Flammeovirga yaeyamensis: one gene and its partner. The protein of the gene in region 1 binds, or shares a complex with, the protein of each later gene. Links are inferred from orthologs where the notes say so. Each region holds a gene or a part of one and is shown in the gene's direction. Other genes may lie near its edges.

Region 1 (4,559 bases):
AAATAGGAGGGTATAATTTTTTTAAAAATTCGATAATTCCAATTTTTTCAAGTACATTTATTTTATAAAAAGGAATTTACTCAGATCGTCATATAAACACGGTTTAATTATATATTCAAAATACGATCAATTTCACCTATAAATGGTAGGAGAAAAATCAAAACTGCAGGATAAAAATGGGACTAAGATCTCCTAAAGAAAATATCACTTTAAAGCTATGCGGAAAGGTTTATAACCTTAAAGCTACAAAATCGGAAGAACACCTTTTATTAAAGGCAGCCGATCAGCTTAACCGTATTCTTTCGGGGCAAAAACAACAGCATCCAAACGCTGATGAAAAAGATATCCTAATTATGACTGCTTTTGATCTAATTGTGCAATCCCTAACAGAACAGGATGAGCTACAAACTTCGCTTGACCGTATAAAAGTATTAAACAAACAACTTGACGAAATTCTTCCAAATAACTAGAAGATTTTTTAATATCTAGTTTTCCTTTTTTGTATATATATTTTTAAAATGTAGTTAGATAACTACGCACAGACATCTGTACGTACAAATGGAAACAACCCTAATTATAGTTATCACCGCAATTGCTGGTATCGGAATCGGTACTGCATTAGGTAGATATATGCTTGCCAAAGTGTTGAAGGGACTTGAGACAGAAGCAAGAGACAAGGCGCAGCATATCGTAGAGGAGGCTAAAAAAGACTCAGAGAGAATTAAAAGAGACAAGTTGATCGAGTCGAAGGAGAAGTTTTTGAAAATGAAACAAGATTTTGATTCAGAAACAGCGAAGAGAAGAAATCAACTTAACGTAAACGAAAACAAGCTGAAGCAGTTTGAAAACCGTTTAAAACAACAAGAATCTAAGCAGAAGCAAAAGGAAGCAAGTATTGCCAAACAATTAGAGTCTTTTAAAATGAAAGACAAAGAAATGGAAAACCGTTTTGAAGAATTGGCTATTCAAAAAGAACTTACTTTCAAAGCAAAAGAAGAAGCTGAACAACTTCGTCTAAAGCAAGTGGAGCAACTTGAAAAAGTAGCGAACCTTAAAGCAGAAGAAGCTCGTGAACAATTGATCGAAGCTTTAAAAGACGAAGCAAGAACAAAAGCCTCTATGCATATTAAGAATATCATGGAGGAGGCGAAAATGACTGCGACGAAAGAAGCTAGAAAAACAGTAATCACTACTATTCAACGTACAGCGGCTGAACAAGCAATTGAGAACTGTGTATCTGTCTTCAACCTAGAAAGTGATGAACTGAAAGGTAAAATCATCGGTAGAGAAGGTCGTAACATTAGAGCTTTAGAAGCTAGTACTGGTGTTGAAATTATTGTTGATGATACTCCTGAAGCAATCATTATCTCTGGTTTCGATCCGGTAAGAAGAGAAATCGCAAGAGTATCACTACATAGATTGGTAGCAGATGGTAGAATTCACCCTGCTCGTATTGAAGAAGTGGTAGCGAAGACGAAGAAGAACATCGAAGATGAGATCATCGAAATTGGTGAAAGAACTGTGATCGATTTAGGTATCCATGGTTTACACCCTGAGTTGATCAAGTTAGTAGGTAGAATGAGATTCCGTTCTTCTTATGGTCAGAACTTGTTACAACACTCTAGAGAAGTGGCTAACCTTGCAAGTACATTGGCTTCTGAACTTGGCTTAAATGCTAAAGTAGCGAAACGTGCTGGTTTACTTCACGATATTGGTAAAGTTTGGCCGGAAGAGCCAGAAGTACCTCACGCAATCTTAGGTATGAACTTAGCTAAGAAATATGGTGAATCTGCTGAAGTATGTAACGCTGTTGGTGCTCACCACGATGAGATTGAAATGACGACATTAATTTCACCTATCATCCAAGCATGTGATGCGATCTCAGGATCTAGACCTGGCGCTCGTCGTGAAATGATGGAATCGTACATCCAACGTCTGAAAGAACTAGAAGGTTTAGCTATGGGCTTCAAAGGGGTGCATAAGTGTTATGCAATCCAAGCTGGTAGAGAACTTCGTGTAATGGTAGACGCTGAGAAAGTGCCAGATGCAGAAGCAGGACAATTATCATTTGATATTGCCAATAAGATCGAAACTGAAATGCAATACCCTGGACAGATTAAAGTGACGGTAATTCGTGAAACTAGATCGGTTCACTTTGCTAAGTAATCGTTTTGAATAAAAATATAGAAAGCCAATCCATATGGATTGGCTTTTTTTGTTATCAAATAATTATATGATATTGATACATAAAGAAAGCTAGCAATTTAAAAATAGGTAGTAAACCCTATTCTTATCGAATGAAAATCCTTCTGAAAAGCCCCCTTATAAAATACATTCAACCAGAAATCATCTCTAAAACCATAAGAGAATAACATTTCCATAGAGAAATTCATCTGTTCTACTTTACGGAAATCTTCAATTCCAATGACTGGAGTGAATTGAGTAAATACCTTTTTGGAAAATACAATGGGAGTAATGACTTGAAAAGTAGCTCCATGTAATTCTGTATTATTCATATCTCCTATTTGTCCGTCCACCTTTGATAGATATTGATAGGAAAGAACTGGGAAAAACTGAATCCACTCTGCTACCATAATACCCATAGTTACCCCTGGAGCAAAAATCCATCTACCTGATCCTAATCCTTTATCAAAATTTCCGGTGGGAGCGAAAATATCGATTGACGGACCAAATGCACCTATGATTTTAGAATAATCTTTATAGGGCAACCAAAAATAACGAAGTCGTAAATCGCCTACTCCATACTGCTTATTCCCTGTATTATAAACCAATGGCAGTTCAGCTAATAACAAGTTCTTTTCAGAAAAAGAGAAAGTTAGATTAGCTCTATACCCCATAAGTGCAGCTTGAGGTGTTGATATATACTCAAAATTATTATCAAGAAATGTATAAAAATTGGTAGGCTTGGAAACATCTCTTTCTTGAGTAAGACTGTCGTTCTGAGCCATAATTTTTAGGGAAATCATCAAAAAGATGAAGACGATTTGTTTAGTATTTTTCATAGGTAATTGGTTTTAGTCATTGCCTCATCAAGGGGAATCTTCTTTAAAATTCACTTTTTAAATAAAATACCTTTTGATATAAGCTCGATAGGTTAGAATCTAAGGCTAAATGGTAAATGTCAGCCTTTTACTTAGATACAAATATCACTTTGGCAATAAAAAATCTACTATACAAATGATAAGAAATGAGCAACATTTAAGAGAAATCGATTTTATATCAAGATCTATTGATGATGTTTATAAAATGTCAGAAGAAGGAAAAGATATATTGATGAAACAGCTTTTAAGAATTGAAAAGAAGAAGGGAGAAAAGCTTTTCATTTCTCAAAAAGAAAAAGATAGAGTATATGTATTGGTGCAAGGTTCATTTAAAGATATTTCATATGATGAAGAGGGGAATGAAATGCTGCTTTGCTTAGGTTATGAAGGGGATATTTGCATGAAATTTTCTTCATACAGTGAAGAATATTCTATTGATGAAGAATTTATCTTATATGAAAATGCCGTGCTTTATTACACTGATATTCCATTTTTAAAAACACTCTATGAAACAAATATTGAATGGGCGAATTGGGGAAGGTGTTTGGCCGAAAAGGTGGCTTTGGAATGGTCTTACTTTGCTGACAGTTTGCGATACTTTAAAGCGAAAGAACGGTATATAAAACTACTTAATGATAAGCCTTTTATATCCAATCGAATTCCTTTACAAGATATAGCAAATTACTTAGGAATTACTCCTGTTAGCTTGAGTCGAATTCGAAATAAAATAACGAAGGGTAATTAATACGGATGGGTTTCTAAATTAAGCGGCAATACTAATTTCTGTTCAACAGGCTTTCCATTTTGCATGGCACACATCCATTTCGGGCATTCTGATAACAGTTCTACTACTTTTAAATCGATCGTATCATCCACACCTTTTACAATCTTTACTTCGTCTAATTTCCCATAGACAGTCACAATAAAAGATACATACACACGTCCTTTACCTTCTCGATCTATACCATGACTATGCAAGGCACCGTGAAACCAAGTATAAAACTCCCCCATTCCACCAGGAAACCTTGCAGATACTTCTGCCATGTTATATACATGATCATGATGTAATTCAGGATTGTTATTTTTATCAATTTCATGATTGATCAGCACCATCAATTCATCTGCGTGTAGTTTTAATTCATCCGTCATTGGATAATTAAACATATCCTCCACTTCTTGTTTAGCTTCCTTATCTAAATCTAAATAGTGATGTGCCAACGCTCGGATATACTGCAATTCTGCTGTACTCCTTGGAAGAAGAGCTATGATTTCATCTGTTTTGATTAACGCATGATCATAGTCTTTGATATCTATAAGATCATAGGCATAAGCAACATATTCCCTTGATATTTCTTCGGGTGAATGTTGGGCGTGAACAATAGTAGTTGCTGTAAGTAAGATAAAGTAAATGTACAGTAGAGATTTCATAACGTTTTTGTGCTGTATAAATATAACCTCATTTTTATTGTTTTATTGTACAGAAGAAGGATCTTTTTA
Region 2 (2,954 bases), 3.5 Mb from region 1 along the record:
TTTTATGAACAATACCTTAAAAAGGCTTCATCAACCAAACAAATAACGTAAATTGTTGGTCGTTTAGAACTAACAATCACTAGTATAATGAAGCCAGAAAAAATTACTATTATCGGTGGAGGAAACCTGGGACAAGCTATTGCTGAGGGCCTCATTGCGAGTAATTACATTAACGCTGAGCATTTAACGGTTACGAGAAGAAATGTAAAGCTATTGAAAAAACTGTCAGACCTAGGTGTGCAGGTAAGCAGTAACAACACAGAAGCAGTCACTTCTGCAGATTTAATTGTTTTGGCCATAAAGCCTTTCCAAATTAAATCGATTATGGAGGAAATAAAACCTCATTTAAAAAGTAACCAAGTGGTCACTTCGGTCGTAACAGGAGTATCACTAAATGATATGTCGGAGGTGTTAGGAAAAGATCAGCCTGTATTTAGATCGATGCCCAACACCGCTATTGCCATTCGCGAATCAATGACTTGTATCGCTACTGACAATGGTACCGAAGAACAAAAGGAAATGATTGTGGATCTTTTTAGTAAATTAGGAGAAGCAATTATTATAGATGAAAGCCTAATGGCTGCAGCAACTGTATTAGGTGCCTGTGGTATTGCCTATGCGATGCGTTTTATTAGAGCGGCATCTCAAGGTGGAATCGAAATTGGATTCGGAGCACAAGTATCTCAACTTATTGCAGCACAAACCGTAAAAGGAGCTGCATCTTTATTAATGGAAACAGGTAATCACCCTGAACATGAAATTGATAAGGTAACCACTCCAAAAGGATGTACCATTGCAGGGTTAAATGAAATGGAGCATCAAGGATTTAGTTCATCTTTAATTAAAGGAGTAAAAACCTCTTTTAAAGCAATAGATGTAATTAAAGATGATTTTGACCGTAAATAACTAAATTTCAAGAATTGCAGTTCTTGAAGATATTCGATATATAAATTTTAGACAGTAATTAAGTGAAAAAGATAGCCGTTTTTACATCTGGTGGTGATGCGCCAGGAATGAATGCTTGTGTTAGAGCTGTTGTTAGAGCAGCACTTTACAATGGATTAGAAGTAGTAGGTATTCGTAGAGGATATAAAGGTATGGCAGATGCTGACTTTATTCCAATGGAATCTCATTCTGTTTCTGATATTATTGGTTTAGGTGGTACTATTCTTAAGTCTGCTCGTTTCGATGAGTTCAGAGAAAAAGAATGGAGACAAAAAGCCTACGAAAACTGTGTAAAAGAAGGTATTGATGGCCTAGTAGCCATTGGTGGTAATGGTACTTTTACAGGTGCAAAATTATTGATGGAAGACTTCGGTATTCCTACAATTGGTTGCCCGGGTACTATCGACAACGACCTTTATGGTACTGATTACACCATCGGTTTTGATACAGCAGTAAATACGGCTTTAGATGCAATCGATAAAATTAGAGATACAGCAGCATCTCACGACCGTGTATTCTTCGTAGAAGTAATGGGACGTGATGCAGGTTTTATCGCTATGCAATCGGGTATCGGTGGTGGTGCCGAAGATATTTTGGTTCCTGAGATTCCAGATTCAATCGACGAAGTAATCGATAACTTGAAAAAAGGTGGTGATAAAGAAAAACCATCTCATATTATCGTTGTTGCTGAAGGAGAGGAAATCGGTAACGCTCACTTTATCGCTCAAAAAGCAAAAGAAGCAATGCCTAACCTTGACATCAGAGTATCTAACTTAGGTCACATTCAAAGAGGTGGTTCTCCAAGTGCAATCGACAGAATCTTAGCAAGCCGTATGGGTATTGCTGCAGTTGAAGGTTTGATTGCTGGAAAATCAAACGTTATGGCTGGTGTAATTGATGATAAAATCGCTTACACATCTTTCGATGACGCTATCAACAAGAAAAAACCTCTTGATGTAGAGTTAAATAAAATGGTAGAAATCTTAAATAGCTAATCATCTTTAGCTTTAAGTTTTATTACTTAGAATAAAAATTGGGAATGAACGTAGAAACAACTAGTTTTGCGTTCATTCTTTTTTTGTGTAATAAAAAGAACTCAATATCAGCTAGAAAAGAAATTTTTTATGTTGATGTTCACTATAATTTTGATGATGACTCATCTACTACTGTTGTGTTACTTTCAATCATCAAAAACTAATTTCCTTATCAAGAACTTACTGGTGAATTGATAAGAAATTGATAAACATTCTTCATAAACTTTCAACAACTCCGTTCTGGAATTTATCAATGAAACAAAACGTTCAAGTCAGTAACCTCAATGCGTCTGATTTTAAAACTGAAATTCTTTCAGGTTTAACAGTGGCTATTGCTTTGGTGCCAGAAGCTATTGCTTTTTCATTCATTGCAGGTGTTTCTCCGCTAGTAGGTTTATATGCAGCGGTAGTTATGGGATTCGTAACTGCTGTTGGTGGTGGTAGACCGGGTATGATCTCGGGTGCTACAGGTGCGATTGCTGTGGTAGTAATGCCATTAATTGCTGATAAAGGAATTAACTATTTATTCCCCGCAATTATATTAGGTGGTGCCTTACAAATTTTAGTAGGTGCTTTACGATTAGGTAAGTTTATCCGTTTGGTTCCCCACCCGGTAATGCTTGGTTTCGTAAATGGTCTGGCCATTGTGATTTTTAAAGCACAATTCAGTCAATTTATGGTCGACGGGGAATATTTATCTGGTGCACCTTTATACATGATGTTAGGACTGGTCGTACTTGCAATGGTCGTGATCCAATTCTTCCCGAAATTGACAAAAGTAGTTCCTTCTCCATTAATGGCGATCCTATTAGTATCAGGTATTGCTATTGGTTTTGGAATTGACACACCAACTGTTGGTGATATGGCTTCTATTGAAGGAGGTTTGCCTTCTTTAATTTTCCCTGATGTTCCATTGAACATGGAAACTTTAATGATCATTTTACCTTTCGCCTTGAAAGTAGCAGGTGTAGGCCT

Evidence for each region. The genes of interacting proteins can lie anywhere in the genome.
Region 2: rny (region 1) and pfkA share a complex: the UniProt entries of both Bacillus subtilis proteins name them as parts of the possible RNA degradosome complex. The link is inferred for Flammeovirga yaeyamensis from one-to-one orthologs.

The regions. Positions count from the first base shown.
Region 1 is NZ_CP076132.1:1,482,629-1,487,187, reverse strand. Bases 1-2,862 are described here. They hold rny (ribonuclease Y), read left to right. Parts: upstream 1-558; coding sequence 559-2,166; downstream 2,167-2,862. Other genes in these bases: KMW28_RS05730 (hypothetical protein), read right to left, coding at 2,265-2,862; KMW28_RS05740 (cell division protein ZapA), read left to right, coding at 177-470; KMW28_RS05745 (hypothetical protein), read left to right, coding at 1-6. Also shown: more of KMW28_RS05730, read right to left, coding at 2,863-3,023; KMW28_RS05725 (Crp/Fnr family transcriptional regulator), read left to right, coding at 3,199-3,807; KMW28_RS05720 (energy transducer TonB), read right to left, coding at 3,804-4,490. UniProt on the Bacillus subtilis protein: Endoribonuclease that initiates mRNA decay. Initiates the decay of all SAM-dependent riboswitches, such as yitJ riboswitch. Involved in processing of the gapA operon mRNA, it cleaves between cggR and gapA.
Region 2 is NZ_CP076132.1:4,945,177-4,948,130, reverse strand. It holds pfkA (6-phosphofructokinase), read left to right. Parts: upstream 1-968; coding sequence 969-1,940; downstream 1,941-2,954. Other genes in the region: KMW28_RS19660 (SulP family inorganic anion transporter), read left to right, coding at 2,233-2,954; proC (pyrroline-5-carboxylate reductase), read left to right, coding at 88-906. UniProt on the Bacillus subtilis protein: Catalyzes the phosphorylation of D-fructose 6-phosphate to fructose 1,6-bisphosphate by ATP, the first committing step of glycolysis.